DNA from 3 places in the Janibacter sp. LM genome. Region 2 is predicted to be linked to each of the others. Evidence: riboswitches for the same ligand, from Rfam matches in the RefSeq annotation. Region 2 holds a riboswitch; each other region holds the start of a gene.
What was found. Region 2 has a riboswitch for S-adenosylmethionine ahead of ABC138_RS13595 (OsmC family protein). Riboswitches for the same ligand answer to the same signal wherever they lie in the genome.
Positions count from the first base shown of each region.

Region 1: linked by a shared signal. The riboswitch ahead of ABC138_RS01475 (homoserine O-acetyltransferase) and the one ahead of ABC138_RS13595 (OsmC family protein) in region 2 are both predicted to bind S-adenosylmethionine.
Region 3: linked by a shared signal. The riboswitch ahead of ABC138_RS10930 (aminotransferase class V-fold PLP-dependent enzyme) and the one ahead of ABC138_RS13595 (OsmC family protein) in region 2 are both predicted to bind S-adenosylmethionine.

Region 1 is NZ_JBDIVG010000001.1:311,538-319,317, forward strand. It holds gene ABC138_RS01450 (DNA polymerase) at 1-1,065, opposite strand, end outside; gene ABC138_RS01455 (hypothetical protein) at 1,142-1,861, shown strand; gene ABC138_RS01460 (alanine/glycine:cation symporter family protein) at 1,942-3,480, shown strand; gene ABC138_RS01465 (DUF1232 domain-containing protein) at 3,575-3,997, shown strand; gene ABC138_RS01470 (DUF4192 domain-containing protein) at 4,088-5,194, shown strand; SAM riboswitch class IV at 5,252-5,362, shown strand; gene ABC138_RS01475 (homoserine O-acetyltransferase) at 5,378-6,526, shown strand; gene ABC138_RS01480 (universal stress protein) at 6,600-6,998, shown strand; gene ABC138_RS01485 (RNA polymerase sigma factor) at 7,193-7,780, shown strand, end outside.
Region 2 is NZ_JBDIVG010000026.1:115-7,894, forward strand. It holds gene ABC138_RS13575 (DUF952 domain-containing protein) at 118-468, shown strand; gene ybaK (Cys-tRNA(Pro) deacylase) at 469-975, opposite strand; gene ppk2 (polyphosphate kinase 2) at 1,040-1,933, shown strand; gene ABC138_RS13590 (hypothetical protein) at 1,959-2,627, shown strand; SAM riboswitch class IV at 2,673-2,787, shown strand; gene ABC138_RS13595 (OsmC family protein) at 2,818-3,282, shown strand; gene ABC138_RS13600 (SelB C-terminal domain-containing protein) at 3,290-5,131, opposite strand; gene selA (L-seryl-tRNA(Sec) selenium transferase) at 5,128-6,456, opposite strand; tRNA gene ABC138_RS13610 (tRNA-Sec) at 6,481-6,576, opposite strand; gene ABC138_RS13615 (permease) at 6,641-7,705, shown strand; gene selD (selenide, water dikinase SelD) at 7,750-7,780, shown strand, end outside.
Region 3 is NZ_JBDIVG010000018.1:66,089-73,868, forward strand. It holds gene ABC138_RS10920 (DNA translocase FtsK) at 64-2,883, opposite strand; gene ABC138_RS10925 (A24 family peptidase) at 2,995-3,639, shown strand; SAM riboswitch class IV at 3,713-3,828, shown strand; gene ABC138_RS10930 (aminotransferase class V-fold PLP-dependent enzyme) at 3,871-5,088, shown strand; gene ABC138_RS10935 (ribonuclease J) at 5,236-6,921, opposite strand; gene dapA (4-hydroxy-tetrahydrodipicolinate synthase) at 6,918-7,780, opposite strand, start outside.

The DNA.
Region 1 (7,780 bases), on a different contig from region 2:
GACGCGCGGCTCGACCTGTCCGAGGTCCGCGCGGACGAAGACGTGACCCGGTGCCGCGACCACCGCCGGGCGCAGCTCGGCGGGCAGGTTGTGCAGGCCGGCCTGGGCGGTCATCCGCCCGGCCGCGCCGTCGCACGCCGCCCACGCGCCCCGCAGCCGGTCGTCCGGACCGACGTGCTCGCGCAGCCACCGCCACCCGTAGGTCGTCGCGATGCGCTCACGCCTGCGCCACTCGAGCAGCGCGGGCACGACCGGGTGGGTGGCCGCGTGTGCCTCGAGGACCCACTTGCGGGTCGAGGGGACGTCGATCCCTGCGCGGGCGAGCAGCGCCTTGACCTGGGCCGGGTTGCGCAGGTCGACCGACCCGGTGCCCGGGACGGCCGCGAGGACCGGCGCGTCGCGTCTCGTGCGGGCGGCGAGCTCCTCCTCGAGGGTCTGCGGCTCCGGGCCGGCAGCGTCCGTCACGAGCCGTCGGGCCGTCTCCCGGTCGATCGGCAGGCCGTCGAGCTCGAGCTCGACGCACAGCACCGCCGCGGCCGACTCGGCGTGCGCGGTGGCGAGGGCACGAGGGCCACGGGAGGCCATCCCTTCGCGCTGGATCGCGGCGACCCGCCGGGCCGCCTCGGCGAAGGCCGCGCAGCGCTCCGGCGTCGTGAGCCAGGCGCCCGTGACCGCGTCGGCGCGCAGGTACCCGTCGTCGAGGACGAGCTGCTCCGCAGGCACCTCGTCGGCGAGGAGGTCGAAGAGGTCTCCCGTCGGCGCGCTCGGTGCCGCCTGCGGGTCCAACCCGTGCGCCGCGGCCCACACCCGCTCGGGCCCGGCAGCCCACCCGCCGTGCGCGAGGCGGTGGACCTCGGCGAGGTCCCACGTGCGGTCCAGCTCGGCACCGGCGGCGACGAGCGGGGCGACCGACCTGGCCGACCACGTGACCCAGCGCGTGCCGGGGGAGAGCGCCGCCACGAGCGAAGGGAGGTCCCTCGCGAGCACCGCCGGGCCGTCCGGGGGCAGCACGGCGCCCACGCCGTCGACCCCGACGACGAGCGCTCCCGGCTGCTCCGCTCCCACGAGGCGTGAGGCTACCCGCGGCATGACAGGATCGGCCCAGGACAGACCACCGCTGCACCCGCAGAGAGGACGTCACATGGGATTCATCTCCGACCGCCTGGGCCTCGGCCGCACCAAGGTCAAGGACACCCGCACCGCGATCGAGCAGGCGCACGACCCCGCGAGCCAGGACGCGCTGGGCGGCTCGACCCTCAAGCTCGTCGAGAACCTGCTCGACACCGGCATCGACGGACGCGGGCCCTTCGACTCCGCCGCCACGGTCGCCGACCGGGCCCTGGCCGAGCACGGCGGTGACGCCGACAAGGCCGTCGACGAGATCGTCGGCGACACGCTCAAGCTGGCTGCCGCCAGCGGCTTCCTCACCAACCTCGGCGGGTTCGCGACGATGTGGGTCGCCCTGCCGGCCAACATCTTCGGCTTCTACGTCCTCGCCACCCGCATGTCCGCGGCCGTGGCCAGGGTGCGCGGCTACGACCTGACCCAGCCCGAGATCCGCTCGGCCGTCCTGCTCAGCCTGGTCGGTGCCGACGCGCAGGACCTGCTCGCCAAGGCCGGCATGGTCGCGCCGACCGGGCGCCTCGCCGGCCTGGCCGCGCAGCGACTGCCCGGACCGGCGCTCATGGTCGTCAACAAGGCCGTCGGCTTCCGCATCCTCTCGCGGGCCGGCAAGGGCGTCTTCTCGCGCTTCGGCAAGATGGTCCCCCTCGTCGGCGGTGGCGTCGGCGCCGGCATGGACGTGTGGCTGATGCGTCAGCTGGCCCAGCACGTGCGCACGGAGTTCCCGCCGCGCGGCTGACCGACCTCGAGGTGCGCGCGCAGGGGGCCCGGCGGTATCGTCCGCCGGGCCCCTGACCCGCTCAACGGAGAGTTGCCCCCATGTCCTTCGCCGAACTCGTGGACGGCGCCAACGGCTTCATCTGGTCGATCCCGCTCGTCGGGCTCTGCCTCGTGGCCGGCCTGTACTTCACCATCCGCACCCGCCTCGTCCAGGTCCTCGGGATCCCGGACATGGTCAAGCAGCTGCGGGAGGGAGAGGACTCGGTTGACGGGACCTCGTCCTTCCAGTCGCTGATGATGTCCCTCGCCAACCGCGTCGGCATGGGCAACATCGGTGGCGTCGCCACCGCCATCGCCTTCGGCGGCCCGGGTGCCGTCTTCTGGATGTGGACGGTCGCCTTCCTCGGTGCGGCGACCTCCTTCATCGAGTGCACCCTCGGCCAGATCTACAAGGAGAAGGACCCCGACACCGGTGAGTACCGGGGTGGTCCGGCGTACTACTTCGAGAAGGCCTACGCCCACCGGTGGCGCACGCTCTCGCTCGTCTACGCGGTCACCTTCGCCGTCGTCACCGTCTTCGCCATGAGCTTCTTCCTGCCCGGCGTGCAGGCCAACGGCATGTCCTCGGCGCTCGATGCAGCGTGGGGCGTCCCGACGTGGGTGACGGCCATCGGCATCGTCATCGCGCTGGCCTTCATCGTCATCGGCGGCGTCAAGCGCATCGCGACCTTCGCCGCCTTCGTCGTGCCGCCGATGGCGATCCTCTACATCCTCTTCGCCCTCGTCGTCTTCTTCGTCAACGCCGACCAGATCGGTCACGTCTTCAGCGAGATCTTCTCGGGTGCCTTCGGCGGCCACGCGGTCTACGGCGCGATCATCGGCCAGGCGGTCAAGTGGGGCGTCCAGCGCGGCATCTACTCCAACGAGGCGGGCCAGGGCACCGGCCCGCACCACGCCGCCGCCGCCGAGGTCTCGCACCCGGCGAAGCAGGGCTTCGTCCAGGCCTTCGCCGTCTACATCGACACCCTCTTCGTGTGCACCGCGACGGCCTTCATCATCATCTCGACCGACATGTACTCGGTCTTCAGGGGCGAGAGCTACCCCGGACCGACGCTCTACGAGGGAGCGATCGGGACCGACGTCGAGCCCGGCCCGGGCTTCGTGCAGGCGGGCCTGGACAGCTTCGCGCCCGGTATCGGCTCGAGCTTCGTGGCCCTGGCGCTCGTCTTCTTCGCCTTCACGACGATGGTCGCGTACTACTACATGGCCGAGGTCAACCTCGCCTACCTCACCCGCAAGATCCGCAGCGCCACCGTGCGCCGCGGGATGATCCGGGCGCTGCAGGGGTTGATCCTCGTCTCTGCCGCCTACGGGGCGACGACGACGGCCGGCTCCGCGTGGGGCCTCGGCGACATCGGTGTCGGCACGATGGCCTGGCTCAACATCCTGGGCATCCTGCTGCTCCAGGTCCCGGCCCTGAAGGCCCTCAAGGACTACCGCGCGCAGAAGGCCCGGGGCATCGACCCGCAGTTCGACCCGCGTGAGCTCGGGATCGAGGGTGCGCAGTTCTGGGAGCTGCGTGCCGACGGCCAGCTCACCCAGGGCGCTCCCCGGGAGTCGGTCGGCGCACGGGAGTGACGCCGAGCTCCTGAGGGAATCCGGACCGGGCGCGCTACGTTGGATCCAGCGGAGCGCGCCCGGACCGGGCACGCCTGAGCGTCAGGAGACCGACATGGCCACGACCAGCCGCGTCCGCAACGCCACCCACCTCGCCTCCGCCGTCCGCAGCGCGGCGCGACCAGGCGGGCCCAGCCTCTGGACCCGCCTGCGCGCCGTCCCCCGGATGATCCGCGCGGTCCGCGCGGGGCAGTACACCGGTCTGTCGTCCAGCCGCCTGATGCTCCTGCTCGCCGGTGTCGGCTACGTCGTCTCGCCGATCGACGTGGTCCCGGAGGGCCTCCTCCTCGCCCTCGGCCTGCTCGACGACGTCATGGTCATCGGCTGGGTCGCCACGACCCTGGTGCGGGAGACCGAGGACTTCATCGCCTGGGAGCAGGCGGTGGCCGCAGGCGCGTCCGGGCGCCAGCAGTGGACCCCGCCGCAGCAGCAGTGGGAGCCCGGCCCGACGGTCCGCTCGCACGTCGTGCGCGACTGACCGTCCGCAGACCACCTGCCTGACGTCCGGGTTTCCACAGGATCCGCCCGGTCGCTGCCGGCGCCCTCTGCAAGCGCCAGATTCGTCGGCATGGACCACATCGCCAGACCTCGCGACGCCGCCGAGCTCGCCGTCATCCTCCCGTACCAGCTCGGGTACCACCCGGGCCCCTCCCTCTGCCTGACCGTGATGCGCGGCCGCCGGCTCGGCCTGCTGCAGCGGCACGACCTCGTGCCCGAGCCCGCGGCCTGCCGGGCCGTCGCGGAGCACGCCATCGCCATCGCGGTGCGGGAGGGGGCCACCGCAGTCCTGCTCATGGCCTTCGAGGAGGACGAAGGGGAGTCCCGCCACCTCCGCGCGGCGATGACCGCCGCCGCCGGCGAGGCCGGGCTGCGGGTGCAGGAGCACTTCGTGGTCCGCGACGGGCGCTGCTACCCCGCAGGCGGGCCCCGGGCCAGGCGTCGCCTCGGCATCCCGCTGCCCCGACCCGAGGACGTGCCCGCCGTCGCCACCTTCGTCGAGGCAGGGGTCTGCCCGCTGCCGAGCCGTGCGCACCTGGTCGACGCCGTGCTGCCGGAGCGCGACGAGGCCAGGGCCCGTCGGGTCGCGCTCGCCGTGAACCCGCTCGAGGAGGAGTTCGCGCACCAGCAGGTGGCCCGGACCTGGGCGCGGCTGCTCGACCCCTCCGCCGACGCGACCCCGGTCGCCGAGCTCAGCGACGCAGAGCTCCTCGTCCTCTCCGCGTCGCTGCAGGACGTCGACTGGCGTGACGCGCTCCTCGGCGGGCTCTGCCCCGGAGCCGTGCCCTTCGCCACCTTCGGCGACCCCCTCGTCGAGCACGCCCGCACGGCGCTGGCGCGCTGCCCGTGGGCCCTCGTGGACCCGGACGCCGGGTCCGTGCCCGATGCTGCCGTCGACGTCGGTCGCCACCAGGAGGACGTCCTCGCGGTCCGCGCCCGCGTCGCCGAGCTCGGGCGGCTCGTGCCCGAGGAGCTCACGCCCCCGCTGCTCACCTGCACGGCGCACATCGCGTGGTGGATGGGGGACGGCACGATCGCCGGCAGCTGCCTCGAGCGCGCGCTGCAGATCGAGCCCGGCTACCGGCTCGCCGGTCTCATGCTCGACCTGCTGTCCGCCGGGCTGCGGCCCTGGGACCTCGGGCCCGACGCGCGCGCCGGGCGCCACCCCGCGGCCTAGTCCGGACAACGGACCGGACTCGATCCCGTGGGGCCGCTGTGGTTAGAGTTGTCGCCAGGTCATGAGTGCCAGCGTCAAGCCCCGGCTTGCTGGCCGGCAACCCTCCTCGCGACGGGGTGCCCCGGGTGATGACCGGGCCGCATCGCAGTGGTGCGGCAAGGCGAGACCCCGGGAGCACCGTCGATGAGCGTCACCACCACACCCCCCAGCAACACCGCGCTGTGGCGCGACGGCGACGAGCCGGGGGACCGGCACTTCCTGCGCATCGGGGACCTCACGCTCGAGTCCGGCGAACGCCTGCCTGACGTGGTGCTCGCCTACGAGACCTGGGGCGAGCTCGACCCGGCCCGGGACAACGCGGTCCTCGTCGAGCACGCCCTCACCGGCGACAGCCACGTCGTGGGCCAGGCCGGTCCGGGACACCCGACCGACGGGTGGTGGCCGGGCCTGATCGGGTCCGGCGCCCCCCTGGACAGCGACGAGTACTTCGTCGTCGCGATCAACGTCCTCGGCGGCTGCCAGGGCAGCACCGGTCCCGGGACGCTCGCAGCGGACGGTCGGCCGTGGGGTGGGCGCTTCCCCCGGCTGACGATCCGCGACCAGGTCGCGGCAGAGGCGGCGCTCGCCGACGCGCTGGGCATCGGGCGCTGGCACACGGTCATCGGCGGCTCCATGGGCGGCATGCGCACCCTCGAGTGGGCGGCTGGTCACCCCGACCGGGTCGGTACCGCCATCGCTCTGGCCACGAGCGGCTACGCGACTGCGGAGCAGATCGGCTGGAGCCAGGCCCAGATCCTCGCGATCCGCAACGACCCCTGGTTCGCCGACGGCGACTACTACGACCACCCGCAGGGTCCTGAGGTCGGTCTCGGCATCGCCCGCCGCATCGCCCACGTGACCTACCGCAGCGAGATCGAGCTGCACGAGCGCTTCGGTCGCCGGGAGCAGGACGAGCCGGCGGGGGAGTGCGGTCGTCCGCGCTATGCCGTGGAGAGCTACCTCGACCACCACGGCGGCAAGCTCGCGCGTCGCTTCGACGCCAACTCGTACGCGGTGCTCTCCGAGGCGATGAACTCGCACGACCTGGGTCGCGGGCGCGGCGGGGTCGAGGCGGCGCTCGCCCCCTTCGCCGGTCGCCTGGTCCTCGCGCCGGTGGACTCCGACCGTCTCTACCCGCCCCGCCTCTCGGAGGAGCTCGCGCGACTGCACCCACGGGCGCAGCTGACGACGATCTCCTCCCGGGTGGGCCACGACGGGTTCCTCACCGAGGTCGACCAGGTCGCCGGGCTGCTCCGCCGCGTGCTCGCCGGGGACACGGCCGCGTGTGAGTGAGACACGTCACGCGCCGCCGGTGTAGCGTCTGGCACAGGTCATTCAGGAACCGAGTATCTGTTGAGGAGCATCGATGACGATCGTCGTGGGGTATGTGTCCACCAAGGAGGGCGAGGCCGCTCTCGAGCGGGCCTTCGAGGAGTGCCACCTGCGCAAGGAGCCGCTCGTCGTCATCCACTCCGACCGGGGGGGCGTGGGGATGAGCGGCGACATCGCACGCAAGAACGAGCAGGACCTCAAACAGGTCCGGACCCGTCTCGAGGAGGCCGGCGTCGAGGGTGAGGTCCGCGGGCTCGTCCGTGGCAAGGAGCCGGCCGAGGACCTCATCGTCGTCGCCGAGGAGACCGACGCCAGCCTGATCATCATCGGCCTGCGCAAGCGCACGCCGGTCGGCAAGCTGATCCTCGGCTCCAACGCCCAGCGGGTGCTGCTCGACGCGCCGTGCGACGTGCTCGCCGTCAAGGCGCGCTGAGCCGCCACGCACGGCACCAACCGACCCAGCGGGCGTCCTTCGGGGCGCCCGCTGCGGCATTTCGGCGCACCGCGTTTTATAATGGTGACGAGCCCAGCGCGCAGCGACCGGGCGAGTCGGAGCCCGAGGGACGAACGCCACCCCTTGGAGGTCCCGGCGGATTCTTCCGTGACGAAAGGTTGTTGGTGACTGCTGTGTCCCCACGGTCCGACGGGGCGCAGGGCTCCCTCCCCAAGGAGTTCTCGCACCCATCGCTCCAGGAGCTGGTCCGCAAGGGCCACACGACCGGATCCATCACCAGTGACGAGCTGCAGGCCGCCTTCGGCGACGCGCAGATCAGCCCCAGCCGGGGGCGGGTCGTCCTGCGGGCGCTCGACGACCAAGGAATCGAGGTTCAGGTGCCACAGTCCACGTCCGCCAAGAAGACGACGGCGAAGAAGGCCCCCGCGAAGCAGGCGGTGACCAAGAAGGCCGCTACGCCAGTGAAGAAGACCGCGGCGCCCGTGAAGAAGACCGCGGCGAAGAAGGCGACCACCAAGACCGCCGCCCCCAAGGCGGCTGCGGCCGCCGCGGCGGCCCCGGTGAAGAAGGCCGCCGCCAAGAAGACCGCTGCGAAGAAGACCGCCGCCAACAAGGCCGCCAACCCGACGACGACCACGGCCGAGGAGCCGGATCCCGACGAGGACGAGGTCATCGGCGAGGACCCGGCGCAGGCGAAGGCCAAGCCCGAGACCGAGCAGGACGAGAAGTCCGGTTTCACGATCAGCAACGACGACGAGGAC
Region 2 (7,780 bases):
GGCTGCCGTGGTCACGGCCCATCGTGTCGGGGCCACGCAGCAGGCGGCGGTTCTGCTCCTCCCGCGCGCTCAGGGCAACCCCTCGAATCCACGCGCGGCGCGCGGGATGATGGCTGCATGACCCTCCAGCACATCGCCCTCGAGTCCGACTGGCAGGCCGCCCAGGCGTCCGGGACCTACCCCGTCTCGACGCGCGGGCGGCTCATCTCGCAGGAGGGCTTCATGCACTGCAGCGGGTCGCCTGCCCAGCTCGAAGGGGTCCTCGCCCGCTTCTACGCCGACGTCACCGAGCCGCTGCTGCTCCTGACGCTCGACGCGCAGTCCCTCGCCGCCCGGGGCCTCACCGTCCGGCTCGAGCCGGCCGTCCCCGGCACGCCGGTCGGCAGCGACACCGAGCTCTTCCCGCACGTCTACGGCGGCGACCTGCCGGTGGGCTGCGTCAGCCAGGTGGACCGCCTCCGGCCGTGATCAGGCCCGCCCGATCGCCGCGACGACCGCGCCCGTCACCTCCACGAGGGCCGCGGGGGCCAGCTCCAGGTCGAGCCCTCGTCGCCCGCCGCTGATGAGGACCGTGTCGTGCCCGAGCGCAGAGGCGTCGAGGACCGTGACGAGGGCGCGCTTCTGACCGACCGGGCTGATCCCGCCCACGACGTAGCCGGTGGTCCGCTCGGCGAGCGCCGGGTCGGCCATGCTCGCCCGCTTCGCGCCGACCGCCGCGGCCAGGGCCTTGAGATCCAGCTGCCCGGCGACGGGGACGATGCCCACGACGAGTCCGTGGTCGCGGGGCAGGTCGGTCTGGGCGAGCAGGGTCTTCAGGACCCGCTCGGGTGGGACCCCGAGCACCTCGGCGGCCTCCACGCCGTACGAGGGCGCCGCCGGGTCGTGCTCGTAGGGGTGCTCCGTGTACGCCACCCCGGCCGCCGCCAGCGCCCGCGTCGCGGGGGTGGCGCCGCCCCCCTTCGTCCTCCTGGCCATGGACTCCAGTCTCCGCCACCCGCTCCGACACCCGCGCGACAGGTCCACGTGGTACCCACGTCCCATGCAGAAGCAGAACCTCCGCGAGTACATCGACCGGCTCATCGACGAGGGCTACACCGTCCGCGACGACCAGGGTGACGACCCGATGCTCATCCGACCCGACGGCCTGGCCGTCGAGACGTGGCGGGAGAACTACCCGTACGACGAGCTCATGACCCGCAACGACTACGACGTCGAGAAGTACCTGCTCCAGATCGAGCTGCTGAAGTTCCAGTACTGGGCGCAGGACACCGGCCGCAAGTTCGTCGTCCTCTTCGAGGGCCGTGACGCCGCCGGCAAGGGCGGCACGATCAAGCGCTTCACGGAGCACCTCAACCCCCGGGGCGCCAGGGTCGTCGCGCTCACCAGGCCGAGCGAGCGGGAGGAGGGCGAGTGGTACTTCCAGCGCTACCTGCGGCACCTGCCGACGAGCGGCGAGATCGTCCTCTTCGACCGCTCCTGGTACAACCGCGCCGGCGTCGAGCGGGTCATGGGCTTCTGCAGCGACGAGCAGTACGAGGGCTTCATGGACCAGGCGCCGAAGATCGAGCGGATGCTCATCGACGCCGGGGTCCACGTCACCAAGCTGTGGTTCTCCGTGACCCAGCAGGAGCAGCGCACCCGCTTCGCCATCCGCCAGATCGACCCGGTGCGCCGGTGGAAGCTCTCCCCGATGGACCTCGAGAGCCTCGACAAGTGGGAGGCGTACACCGCCGCCAAGGAGGCGATGTTCGAGCGGACCGACACCAAGCACGCGCCCTGGACGGTCATCAGGTCCAACGACAAGAAGCGCGGCCGGATCAACGCCATGCGCTTCTTCCTCAACCAGTTCGACTACGAGGACAAGGACACCCAGATCGTCTACGCGCCCGACCGCAAGGTCGTCGCCCGCGGCAAGCAGACCGTGGGCGACTGATCTCGTCGAGCCCTACGCTGACCCGGTGACCGACGACGCGCCACCCCGCGGGCGACAGCTCGCCGACATCGGCCCCCTCGAGCAGCTGCGTGCCGGGCGCCTCGGGGTCCGGCTGCCGTTGCTCCTCGCGGGCCTCTTCCTCTACGGCGCGTCGATGGCGATGGTGCTGCGCGCGACGCTCGGCCAGATCCCCTGGGACGTGCTCCACGTCGGCGTCTCGCGCCACGTCCCGCTGAGCTTCGGCACGATCGTCGTCGGCGTCTCGCTGCTCGTGCTGCTCGGGTGGATCCCGTTGCGGCAGAAGCCCGGCGTCGGCACGATCGGCAACGCTCTGCTCATCGGCCCCTCCGCCGACCTCGTCCTCGCGCACCTCGACGAGCCGGGCGACCTCGGCTGGCGCATCGTGCTCCTCGTCGGGGGCGTGGTGCTCAACGGCATCGCGACCGGCATGTACATCGGCTCGCAGTTCGGGCCCGGTCCGCGCGACGGCCTGATGACGGGGATCGCGCGCCTCACCGGCCACTCGATCCGGTTGGTGCGCACGGGGATCGAGGTCACGGTGGTCGTCGTCGGGTGGCTGCTCGGCGGCACGGTCGGCGTCGGCACCTTCCTCTACGCGCTCGCCATCGGGCCGCTGGCCCAGCTCTTCCTGCCGCTCTTCACGGTCGACCTCAGGCGCGGTCCCACTTCCTGATACATAACTGGACGTTATGGATTGCTGTGTGTCATCTTATGGCCAGGTCATGAGTCCCAGCGCGAAGCCCCGGCTTGCTGGGCGGCAACCCTCCACCCTCGGTGGGGTGCCCCGGGTGACGACCTGGGCGTCGGCCGACCGGCCGCGCCAAGCGCGGGTTCACGAGAGCCCCTGATCCACGGAGCCGTCCATGACTGCCACCACCGCACCCACCACGCTGCTCGAGGTCACGACCCGGGGCGCGCTCGTCACGGGGACCGAGGTCGCCATCACGAGCCGCCAGTTCAGCTACACGATCGACGAGCCGCCGGCCCTCGGCGGCACCGACAAGGGCGCCAACCCGGTCGAGCACCTGCTGGCCGCCCTCGCCTCGTGCACCGTCATCAGCTACCAGGTCTGGGCCGACAAGCTCGGCCTCCGGGTCGACACGATCGACGTCGACCTGCGCGGCGACCTGGACCTCGCCGGGTTCCTCGGCACGGACGAGTCGGTGCGTCCGGGCTTCCAGGGCATCGAGCTGGCCATCACGGTCAGCGGCCCGGAGAGCGAAGGGGAGTACCGCCGCCTCGAGCAGGCCGTCGCCGAGCACTGCCCCGTCCTCGACAACCTCACGCACGGCGTGCCGGTGACGACGAGCCTCGAGGTCGCTGCCTGAGCGCGGCCTAGCGCACGACCTGCCGCAGACTCCCGTCCACCCGCCGGGTCCACCCGCGGGCGTCGAGGTGCTCGAGCAGGGGCACGGCGACGCGCCGGGTGGTCCCGAGCGCCTGTCGCGCGAGGCTGAGGGTGAAGGGTTGCTCCAGCCCGGCGAGCACCCGCATCGCCCGCGCCGGCGCGTCGGGGAGCAGCACGACGTCGTCGGGCAGACGCATGACCCGTCCGAGGCGCTCGGCGGCCGCGAGCTCCGCGGTCCCGAGACCGAGCTCGGCGAGCTCACCCCGCTCCGCCGCCACGAAGGGGGTGGCCCCCAGCCGTGCCTCGAGAGCCGCGATCCCGGCCTCCGCGGCTCCGAGGCCTCCAGCCTTCGGGTCGTGGACGCGGCCGTCGGCGACGGCGAGGCCGGCGTCGGTGGCCAGTCCCGGTACCAGGGCCTGTCCGAGCACCGCAGGGAGGTGCTCGGGCAGGCCGAGCGACCTGGCCGCCTCGGCGACGGGCAGCCCGGCGCTGAGCGGGTCGGCGGCGTGGTGCCGGCGGACGGCCCCGCCGAGCCGGTCGCGCCACGTGCTCACGGCCCCCGCGTCGACCCACCAGTCACCGTGCCGCACGGCACCCGCTGGCGCGGGGAGACCCAGCCGGTCGAGCACGTCCGCCCGCTCGGCTGCGCGCGAGCGCAGCCGAGCGGTGGCGAGGTCGGCGGGGTCCGCGCCTGCAGAGGCGAGGGCCTGCCCCCTTCGCCCTGGGGCACCGCGGCGGGTGAGCGGCAGGGGGTCGACGTCCACGACTCGGACGGCCCACAGGCGACGACTCCCCGCGTCGCGCAGGATCGCCCGGTCGCCCACGCGCCACGGGAGGACGGTCGCGGCCGAGAGGCGGGCGTGGTCCGGCCCGAGCGGGCGCACGTGCACCTCGACGTCGACCGACCCGACGTGCAGCGTCCCCTGCTCGACCATCTGCATTGCCCTAGGGGAATGCGCGCTCCCGTGACCGTTCGTCTGCATTGCCCTAGGGGAATGCAGCTCGGTGGCGGACACGTCGACGACCGACGCGAGCGCGAAGGCGTCGGGCGTCAGCAGCGCGACGGAGCGGCCGACCTCGTCCACGCGGCGCAGGTTGACTGCGACCCGGGAGACCGGGCCGACGGCTTCGTGCGCCTCGTCCTGGCTGTGCAGGCCACGCACCGTCACCTCGCGTGCGGACCCGCGGTCGAGCAGCACCAGCCGGTCGCCGACGTGGACCGTGCCCGCGCCGAGGGTGCCCGTGACGACCGTCCCCGCGCCGGAGACGGAGAAGCTGCGGTCGGACCAGAGCCGCACCGGCGCCCGGGCGTCCGGCTCCGGCAGCCGGGCAGCGAGCTCGTCGAGCGCCGCGCGAAGGGAGTCCATCCCGTCGCCCCGGACCGCCGAGACCTCGACGGCAGGGAGGTCGAGCCCGGCCTCGGCCAGGTGTCGCCGCGACTCGGTGAGCACGTCGGCTCGCTGCTCGTCGTCGGCCAGGTCGCACCGGGTGATGACGAGCAGGCCGTCGGTGATGGCGAGCGCCTGCACGGCGGCGAGGTGCTCGCTGCTCTGCGCCTGCCAGCCCTGGTCAGCGGCGACGACGAAGACCACCGCCGGCGCCGGCCCCAGCCCCGACAGCATCGTCCCGAGGAACCGCTGGTGCCCCGGCACGTCGACGAAGGCGACCTCGGCCCCGCTCGGCAGGGTCGTCCAGGCGTAACCGAGCTGGATGGTCAGCCCGCGCTCGCGCTCCTCGCGCAGCCGGTCGGGGTCACGCCCGGTGAGCGCGCGCACGAGCGTCGACTTGCCGTGGTCGACGTGCCCGGCGGTGGCGAGCACGCGCCTCATGGGGTGGGCGTCCCCGGGTCGGGCCCGTCGTCGCCGAGCGCCGCCCGCAGTGCCGCTTCGACGTCACCGTCCCGATCGGCCGGGACGCAGCGCAGGTCGACCAGGCCGCGCCCCCCTTCGACCCGGGCGAGCACGACCGGCTCGCCGACGCGCAGGCGCTCGACGGCGTCCGCGGGGATCTCGACGGCCCAGCCGGGCAGGGGCACGCCGGGCGCCCCGCCGCCGCCGACGCGGCCCTCGACCGCCACGACCCCACGGCCGAGGGCGGCGGCGAGGGCTTCGACCCGCGGCCGCAGCTCGTCGGCGGTGACGTGCAGCGCGGCGGTGACCGGTGGAACCGATCCGCGCAGGGTCGCCTCGAGCGCGGCGAGGGTCAGCTTGTCGACGCGCAGGGCGCGCTGGAGCGGGTGGCGGCGCAACCGCTCGACGACGTCCGCGTCGCCGAGGACGAGACCCGCCTGCGGGCCGCCGAGGAGCTTGTCGCCGCTGGCGGTGACGATCGTGGCGCCCGCGCGCAGCCACGTCGTGGCATCCGGCTCGTCGGGCAGCAGCGGGTCGGGCCGCAGCAGGCCGGACCCGATGTCGGCGACGACCGGCACGGGGGAGCCGTCGGGCCGACGCAGCCCGCGGAGCTCACCGAGGCCCACCTCGGCCGTGAACCCGTCGACGCGGAAGTTGCTCGGGTGCACCTTGAGCACGCACCCGGTGCCCGGACCGATCGCGTCGGCGTAGTCCCTCAGGTGCGTCCGGTTCGTCGTGCCGACCTCGCGCAGCCGAGCGCCGGTCGAGGCGATGAGGTCGGGCAGGCGGAACCCGTCGCCGATCTCGACCATCTCCCCGCGCGAGACGACGACCTCGCGCCCGGCGGCGAGCGCGGTCGTGGCGAGCACGAGCGCGGCCGCGCCGTTGTTGACGACCAGCGCGCCGGTCGCGTCGGGGACGGCGTCGAGCAGGGTGGCGAGTGCCCCGGCGCCGCGTCGGCTCCTCGCTCCCGTGGCCAGGTCCATCTCGACGTCGACGTAGCCGGCGGCGTCGACGACGGCCTCGATCGCGCTGGGGGACAAGGGGGCCCGGCCGATGTTGGTGTGCACCACGACGCCGGTCGCGTTGAGGACCGCGGTGAGCGAGCTGGCCCGGGTCGGGAGCCCGGCGAGTGCGGTGGCGGGGACCTCGTCGGGGCCGATGCTTCCGTCGCGCGCCTGCTGCTGGGCGGCGGTGATCGCGACCCGGACGACATCCCGCCCGAGTCGCTCCGCCGCGGCGACGAAGGGCGCCGAGGCCAGCAGCGTGTCGGTGCGCGGGATGGCCCGCCGGGGGTCGGTCACCGTGCTCCCTTCGGGTCGGACGTGTGGCGGAGGCGGACGGGAATCGAACCCGCCAGACCGAGATGCTCGGCCTCACCGGTGTTGAAGACCGGGGGGACCACCAGGAACCCAGACGCCTCCGCCGCCCACCCTAGGACAGGTCGTCCCCCGAGACACCGGAGCGTCCTTCTCCTACGGTGACGACGTGAGCACCGCACCGTCTCCCGGCCGGCCGCGACACCTCGACCGCTGGGTCCTCGGGGTCGCGATCACCGCCCTGGTCTTCGTCGTCGGTCTCGTCTGGGCCAAGTGGTGGCCCTACGCGCTGAAGATCGACGGCCTCGTCGGCAGCCGGGCGTGGGACGGGGGTGCGCTCGTCGACGTCGCGCGTGACGCGCCGACGTGGTGGCAGGGAGCCTGGGACTTCACGCTCGCGTACAGCCTGGCCGTCTGGAAGGCACTGCTCGTCGGCCTGCTCGTCGCCGCGGCCATCGACGCGCTCCTGCCCCGGGAGCACCTGCGCCGGGTCCTCGCCGGCCGCGGCTCCACCTCCGGCGCGGCCATCGCGGGCGCTGCCTCGCTGCCGAGCATGATGTGCACCTGCTGCGCCTCGCCGGTGGCGGTCTCGCTGCGCCGCAGCGGGGTGCCGCTCCCGTCGGTCGTCGCCTACTGGCTCGGCAACCCGGTCCTCAACCCGGCCGTCCTCGTCTTCCTCGCGCTCGTCGGGCCGTGGGAGTGGGCCGCGACCCGGCTCGTCGTCGGGGTCGGGCTGGTCCTGGGGGCGGCGGCGCTCGCCGCCCGCCTCGCCCAGGGACGAAGGGTGGACCCCGCCGTCGCGGACATCGCACCGGAGACCGTGGACGAGGACGGGCCCTCGCTGGGGCGGTTCGTCCGCTCGCTCGTGCGGTTCACGCTCACCCTCGTGCCGGAGTACCTCGTCGTCGTCGCGCTCGTGGGCGCGGCCGCGCACGTCTTCAGCTTCGAGGCGGCGTGGGTGACCGGCGGGGGGTTCGCCCTGGTGGCCGTCGCTGCCGTCGTGGTCCTCCTCGTCATCCCGACCGGTGGCGAGATCCCGGTGCTCCTCGCCTTGGCCGCCGTCGGTGCCAGCCCGTGGGTGCTGGGGCTCGTCCTCATCGCGCTGCCGGCCGTGAGCCTCCCTTCTCTGGTCATGGTGGGCCGCGCTCTCACCTGGCGGGTCACGGCGGTCACCGCGGGTGTCGTCACCGCCGCCGGCCTCGCGGCGGGCGCGGCGCTCGTCGTCCTCGGCTGAGCCCCTGCCGCCCCTCGGTGGGACCGGCGTCCTAGGGTGAGGCCATGGAGCCGGTCCGACTGACCCAGTTCGCCC
Region 3 (7,780 bases), on a different contig from region 2:
CAACCCTAGACTCGCCCGTCGCCGACGGCCCGCTGATCCTGCCCCCGCTCCTGCGCCGGCCGGTCAGTGACGGTCGGTGAGGGACCAGGCGTCCTCGTCGTCGTCCTCGGTCCACTCCTCGACGACCTCGGTACCGATGGGGTCCGTCGGGTAGCGGTTGTGCGGCGCAGCCGGTGATCCCTCGCGCACGTCGATGACCGCGGTGTCCCCGGCGGCGGCCTCGGCCTCGGTGACGACGACGGCCTCGTCCTCGTCGTCGTGGGGGTCGCCCTCGTCCCCGGTGGACGCCGGCGGCTCCTCGCCGCGCATCAGGGCGAGGGTGGTCGGCAGGTCCTCGGGCGTGATGAGCACGTCGCGGGCCTTGGAGCCCTCGGACGGCCCGACGACGCCGCGCGACTCGAGCAGGTCCATGAGGCGACCGGCCTTGGCGAAGCCGACGCGCAGCTTGCGCTGGAGCATGGAGGTCGAGCCGAACTGGCTCGTGACGACGAGCTCGGTCGCCTGGAGCAGCACGTCGAGGTCGTCGCCGATGTCCTCGTCGATCTGCTTCTTGGGCGTCTCGGGGGCGACGTCCTCGCGGTAGGTCGGCTTGAGCTGACCGGTCACGTGGCTGACGACGGCCTCGATCTCCGACTCGGTGACCCAGGCGCCCTGGACACGCATCGGCTTGGACTTGCCCATCGGCAGGAAGAGCGCGTCACCCTGCCCGAGCAGCTTCTCCGCGCCCGGCTGGTCGAGCACGACGCGCGAGTCGGCGAGCGACGAGGTGGCGAAGGCCATCCGTGAGGGGACGTTGGCCTTGATGAGGCCGGTGACGACGTCGACCGAGGGTCGCTGGGTCGCGAGCACGAGGTGGATGCCGGCCGCGCGCGCGAGCTGGGTGATGCGCACGATCGAGTCCTCGACGTCGCGCGGGGCGACCATCATCAGGTCGGCGAGCTCGTCGACGATGACCAGCAGGTAGGGGTAGGGCTGGATGACCCGCTCGCTGCCGGGGATCGGCTCGACCTTGCCGGCCCTGACGGCCTTGTTGTAGTCGTCGAGGTGCTTGTAGCCGAAGGTCGCGAGGTCGTCGTAGCGCATGTCCATCTCGCGCACGACCCACTGCAGGGCCTCCGCCGCCTTCTTGGCGTTGGTGATGATCGGCGTGATGAGGTGCGGGATGCCCTCGTAGGCCGTCAGCTCCACGCGCTTGGGGTCGACGAGCACCATCCGCACCTCGTCGGGCGTGGCCCGCATGAGGATCGAGGTGATCATCGAGTTGACGAAGGAGCTCTTGCCGGAGCCGGTGGCGCCGGCGACGAGGAGGTGCGGCATCTTCGCGAGGTTGGCGATGACGTAGCCGCCCTCCACGTCCTTGCCGACGCCCATGACCATCGGGTGCTCGTTGTTGCGGGCGACGTCGGACCGCAGCACGTCGCCGAGGCAGACCATCTCCTTGTCGGCATTGGGGATCTCGATGCCGATGGCGGACTTGCCCGGGATGGGGCTGAGGATGCGCACGTCGGCCGAGGCGACCGCGTACGCGATGTTCTTCGACAGCGCGGTGACCCGCTCGACCTTCACGCCCGGGCCGAGCTCGACGACGTACCGGGTAACGGTCGGGCCGCGGTGGAACCCGGTGACCTGCGCGTCGATGCCGAACTCGTCGAGGACGCTCGTCAGGGACTCGACGACCTTGTCGTTGGCCGCCGAGCGCTCCTTGTGGGGTGCGCCGGGCTTGAGGTGCTGGCTGTCCGGGAGCGTGTAGGTGACGTCGCCGGCCAGGGCCAGCTGCTCGACCCGCTGCGGCAGCTGGGTCGTGGGCGGCGGCTCCAGGGCCGGCTTGTCCGCACTCCTGATCGGCGCGACGACCGGGTTCTTGGTCGGCCGCTTCTCCCCCGGACGGGGACCGTCGGTGGCCGCGGCATCCGCGGCCGGCTCGTCGACCGCGTCGACGGGCGCGGCGGCGCCCTTGCGCTTGCGTCCCTTCCCCGCGGGCTGGACCACCGCGGCCTGGTCGAAGGCGGTGTCGCCGTCGCGCTCGCCCAGGTTCTCGTCGTCGTCGAAGGTGCGCCGACGCCGGGCCCGCGCGACCGCGGCCTGGGGAGCGTCCCCCTTCGCCGCGACGTCGGCGCTGGTGACGTGCGAGGGGACCTCCCCGGTGAAGGCGGCCCGGACGTAGGCCAAGCGCTGCGGCACCTCGTGCAGGGGGGTGCCGGTGAGCAGGAGGAGGCTGAAGAGGCCGAGGAGGACCAGCAGGATGATGGCCGGCCACTCCGTGACCGCCGTGGTCAGGGGGTCCGCGGCGAGGAAGCCGACGATGCCGCCCGCGTCCCTCATGGGCCCGGCGCCGTCCGGCGGCTGCGGGATGTCCTTGGAGACGTGCGTCAGGCCGGAGACGGCGAAGAGCAGCCCCGCCGTGCCGAAGCCCAGGCGAGCGTCGGCCGCGGACTCGCCGGCCGAGCGCAGCAGGCGGACCCCGAGGAGCAGCAGGACGATCGGCAGCGCGTAGGCCACCCGGCCGAAGGTGCCCGCGAAGACCGCGTGCACGACGTCACCGAAGGCGCCCGACAGGCCCCACCACTCGCGGACCGCGACGACCAGGGCCAGCGCGAGGGCCAGGAAGCCCCACCCGTCGCGCCGGTGCTCGGGCTCGATCTCGCCGGCACTCGTGCCGATCCGGCGCACGCCGGCGCCGGTGGCGTGGGCGACGCCCACCCACGTCCTGTGGACCGCGGCCAGCGGCAGCGGGAGACCCCCGCCGGACGCGGCCTTCTTGCGCGGGGCGGCGGTCTTCTTCCCCTTCGCAGCGGACGTGCGACCCGACGGACGGGTGCTGCCCTTGGGGCGCGACGAGGCGCCCTTGGTGCTGCGCGAGGAGGTCGACGGACGAGTGGCCATGTTCCGCAGGTTAGGCGAAAGCCCCGCCCGACACACGCGTCACACGCGCAACAACGGCAACCTGTGGAGATCGGGGAGCGGCCCCGCCACCCGCCGAGTAGCGTCGCCGCCGTGGACGCACGCACCCTCATCGTCGCCCTCCTGGCGCTCGTCGGCGGCGTGGTCGGGTACCTCTGGCTGCGCACCGGGACGTACCGGCGGGAGGACGAAGGGGGTCCCCTCCCCCGACACCTGTGGGTCCTGCCGGTCGCCCCCTCCGTCGGGTGGGCGATCGCCCGCGGGCTCTCCGACCTGCCGTGGCCGGTGCTCGCGGCACCGCTCTCGCTGGCCCTCGCCGGCCTCGTCCTCGCCGCGGTGGACGCCGACGTCCACCGCCTGCCCAACGCGATCACCCTGCCCCTGGTCCCCGTGCAGGCCGTGCTGCTCACCTTCGCCTCCGCCGCGACCGGCGAGTGGGAGGCGTTGCAGCGGGCCGGGCTCGCGGCCCTGCTCGTCGGGGGCGGGACGCTCGCGCTCGCTTTCCTCCTCTTCGGCCGCTCGATCGGGATGGGCGACGCCAAGCTCATGGTCTCGATCGCGCCGACGCTCGCCTGGCTCGGCTGGACGCACCTCGTCGTGGGGGTCTGGGTGGGCTTCGTCATCGGTGGACTCGCCGCTCTCGCACTGCTGCTCGCGCGCCGGGCCGACCGGGGGACGCACCTCGCCTTCGGTCCCTACCTCGTCGCCGGAGCGGTCATCGCCGTCGCCCTCGGCTGACGTCCCAGGTGGCGAGATGCGCCTCGCCTCCTCTCGACACGGACCCACCGGTGTCCGATATGGTCATCCGCAAGGTCACGAGTACCAGCGACAAGCCCCGGCTAGCTGGTCGGCAACCCTCCTCCGCGGTGGGGTGCTCCGGGTGACGACCTGGCCGGCGACGCCATTGTCGCCCGGCAAGCGCGGACTCGTGGTCGACACCCGGGTCCCTGACGGACCAGGAGCATCCCCATGACCGTGTCCCACGTGCAGCAGACCTCGACCGACCTCCCCCGCCTCGTCTCCGAGGGCCTGACCTACCGCGACCGCGACGGCTCGACCGTCGAGTACGCGCACCTCGACCACGGGGCGACGACCCCGGCCTTCGAGGCCGTCGCGCAGGAGGTCGCCACCGCCGCGGTGACCTACTCGTCCGTTCACCGCGGTGCCGGCTTCGCCTCCCGGGTGACCAGCTCGCGCTACGAGCAGGCTCGCGAGAGCGTCGCCGACTTCGTCGGGGCGCGTGAGGACGACCAGGTCGTCTTCACCCGCAACACGACCGACTCCTTCAACCTGCTGGCCCGGGCGCTGCCGGCGGGCACGAAGGTCTTCGTCTTCGCCTCCGAGCACCACGCGGCCCTCCTCCCGTGGGGCGACGCGCTGCGGCTGCCCGTGCCGCACAGCCGCGACGAGGCCGTCGAGCTCCTCGAGCAGGCCCTGCGCAACCACCCCGCAGAGCACCGCCTCGTCGTCGCCACGGGCGCGTCCAACGTCACGGGCGAGCACTGGCCGATCGAGCGCCTGGCCGCGGTCGCCCGCGAGCACGACGCCCGCTTCGCCCTCGACGCCGCCCAGGTCGCGCCGCACCGTCGGGTCGACATCGCTGCCCTCGGGATCGACTGGGTCGCCTTCTCCGGCCACAAGATCTACGCCCCGTTCGGCGCCGGGGTGCTCGTCGGCCGCAGCGACTGGCTCGACGCCGCCGACCCCTACCTCGCCGGTGGCGGCGCCACCGCCCGCGTCGGTCTCGACACGACAGAGTGGACCTGCGGTCCGGCCCGGCACGAGGCCGGCTCCCCCAACGTCCTCGGCGCGATTGCCCTGGCGAGGGCCTGCGAGATCATCGCCGAGCGCGAGCGGGCGATCATCGACCACGAGCAGGCCCTGCGCATCCGACTGCTGAGCGGTCTGGCCGGGATCGAGGGTGTGCGCGTCCACACGCTCTTCGGCGGTGGAGAGGGCGCCCCCGTCGCGGCGATCACGGTCGACGGCCACGACAGCAGCGAGGTCGCGCGCATCCTCGGCGACGACCACGGCATCGGTGTGCGCGACGGCAAGTTCTGCGCGCACCTGCTCGTCGACGACCTGCTCTCCGAGCACGAGCAGGACACCGCGGTGCGGATCAGCGCGGGCCTCGGCACCACCCCGGCGCACATCGACCGGCTCCTCGGCGCCCTTCGCGCCCTCTGACCCTCCTCGGGTGAGGTCGAAGGGGGGACCCGGCAGTCCCCCTTCGCTCAGCAAGAGAAACCTCGCCTTCGCAAGAGTCTGAAACTCTTGCGAAGGCGAGGTTTATCGGGTCACCCGAGAATCCTGGGACGCGCGGGGCACCGTCTCCTAGGCCGCCACGACCACCGGGATGATCATCGGGCGGCGACGGATCTTGCCGCCGACCCAGCCACCGACGGCGCGGCGCACGACCTGCTGCAGCTGGTGGGTGTCGGTCGTGCCCTTCCTGGTCGCCTCGTCGAGCGCGGCGATGATCTTGGGCTTGACCTGGGTGAAGATCTCGTCGTCCTCGGCGAAGCCGCGGGCGGTGATCTCGGGGCCGGCGATGACCTTGCCGGTCGAGGAGTCGACGACGACCATGACCGAGATGAACCCCTCGTCGCGCAGGATGCGGCGGTCCTTGAGCAGCTCCTCGGTGGTGCCGCCGACGCTCGAGCCGTCGACGTAGACGTACCCACAGGGCACGGCGCCGGCGATGCGGGCGCGGCCGTCGACGAGGTCGATGACGACACCGTCCTCGGCGAGCACGACGTGGTCGGGGTCGACCCCGGTCTGGATCGCCAGCTCGGCGTTGGCCACGAGGTGGCGCCACTCGCCGTGGACCGGCATGACATTGCGCGGCTTGACGATGTTGTAGCAGTAGAGCAGCTCACCGGCGCTCGCGTGACCGGACACGTGCACCTTGGCGTTGCCCTTGTGCACGACGTCGGCACCCAGGCGCATGAGGCCGTTGATGACGCGGTACACGGCGTTCTCGTTGCCGGGGATGAGGCTCGAGGCGAGCAGCACGGTGTCCCCGTCGCCCACGTCGATGCGGTGGTCGCGGTTGGCCATGCGCGACAGGGCCGCCATCGGCTCGCCCTGGCTGCCCGTGCAGATCAGGACGACCTCGTTGTCCGGGTAGTTGTCGAGCTTCTTGACGTCGACGAGCACGCGGTCGGGCACGTGCAGGTACCCCAGGTCCGCAGCGATGCCCATGTTGCGCACCATCGAGCGACCGACCATGGCGACCTTGCGGCCGTTGCGCTCGGCGGCGTCGAGCACCTGCTGGACGCGGTGCACGTGGCTGGAGAAGCAGGCGACGATGATCCGGCGCTGCGCCTTGTGGAAGACGGTGTCGATCGCGGGACCGATCTCGCGCTCGGGCGTGGTGAAGCCCGGCACCTCGGCGTTGGTCGAGTCGGTCATGAAGAGGTCGACGCCCTCCTCACCGACGCGGGCGAAGGCCCGCAGGTCCGTGAGGCGACGGTCCAGCGGCAGCTGGTCCATCTTGAAGTCACCGGTGTGCAGGACCGTGCCGCCCCCGGTGCGCACGAAGACCGCGAGCGCGTCGGGGATCGAGTGGTTGACGGCGATGAACTCGCAGTCGAAGACGCCGAAGGACTCGCGCCCGCCCTCCTTGACCCCGAGGGTCCAGGGCTTGATCCGGTGCTCCTTGAGCTTGGCCTCGACGAGGGCCAGCGTGAGCGTCGAGCCGACGAGCGGGATGTCGGGCTTGTGCTTGAGCAGGTAGGGCACAGCGCCGATGTGGTCCTCGTGGCCGTGCGTGAGGACGATGGCCTGCACGTCGTCGAGCCGGTCGAGGATGTACTCGAAGTCCGGAAGGATCAGGTCGACGCCGGGCTGGTGGTCCTCGGGGAAGAGGACGCCGCAGTCGATGACGAGCAGCTGGCCCTCGTGCTCGATGACCGCCATGTTGCGTCCGACCTCACCGAGGCCGCCGAGCGGGATGATGCGCAGCGCGCCCGGGGCGAGGGCGGGCGGCAGCAGCAGGTCGGGGTGCGGGTGGCTCATGCTGCCCCGATCCCGGAGGCGGCCAGACCCTTGCGCAGGATGTCGAGGTGCTCGTCCGGCCCCTCGACGTAGGGCAGGCGCACGCTCGCGTGCTCGATGACGCCGAGCTCGACGAGGGCGGCCTTGGCCATGATCGCGCCCTGCGAGGTGGACATGATCGCGTTGGTCACGGGGATGAGGCGGTGGTGGATCGCGCGGGCGGCGGCGAGGTCACCGGCGTCGACGGCCTCGACCATCGCCCGGTACTCGCGCCCCGCGACGTGGCCGACGACGGAGACGACGCCGTGGGCGCCCTGGGCGAGGTGCGCGAGGTTGACCTCGTCGGCACCGGAGAACCACAGCAGGTCGGTCGTGGCCATGACCTCGGAGGAGGCCCAGAGGTCGCCCTTGGCGTCCTTGACGGCGAGGATCCGCTCGTGGTCGGCGAGCGCGATGAGCGTGTCCACTGCGAAGGGGGTCGCGGTGCGCCCCGGGATGTCGTACAGCATGATCGGCAGCTGCGCCGCGTCGGCGATCGCGCGGGTGTGGGCGAGCAGGCCCGCCTGCGTCGGCTTGTTGTAGTACGGCGAGACGACCAGCAGGGCGTCGGCGCCGGCGCGGGTCGCGGCCTGCGACATCTCGATGGCGTGCGCCGTGTTGTTGGAGCCGACCCCGGCGGTCACGGCCAACCGGTCACCGGCGGCCTCCTTGACGGTCTCGACCATCGCGATGCTCTCGGCGGAGCTGAGGGTCGGCGACTCGCCGGTCGTGCCGTTGACGACGACACCGTCGTGTCCGGTGGCGACGAGGTGCTCGACGAGGTCGGTGACACCCTTCGTGTCCACCGCGCCGTCTGGGGTCATCGGGGTCACCATCGCGG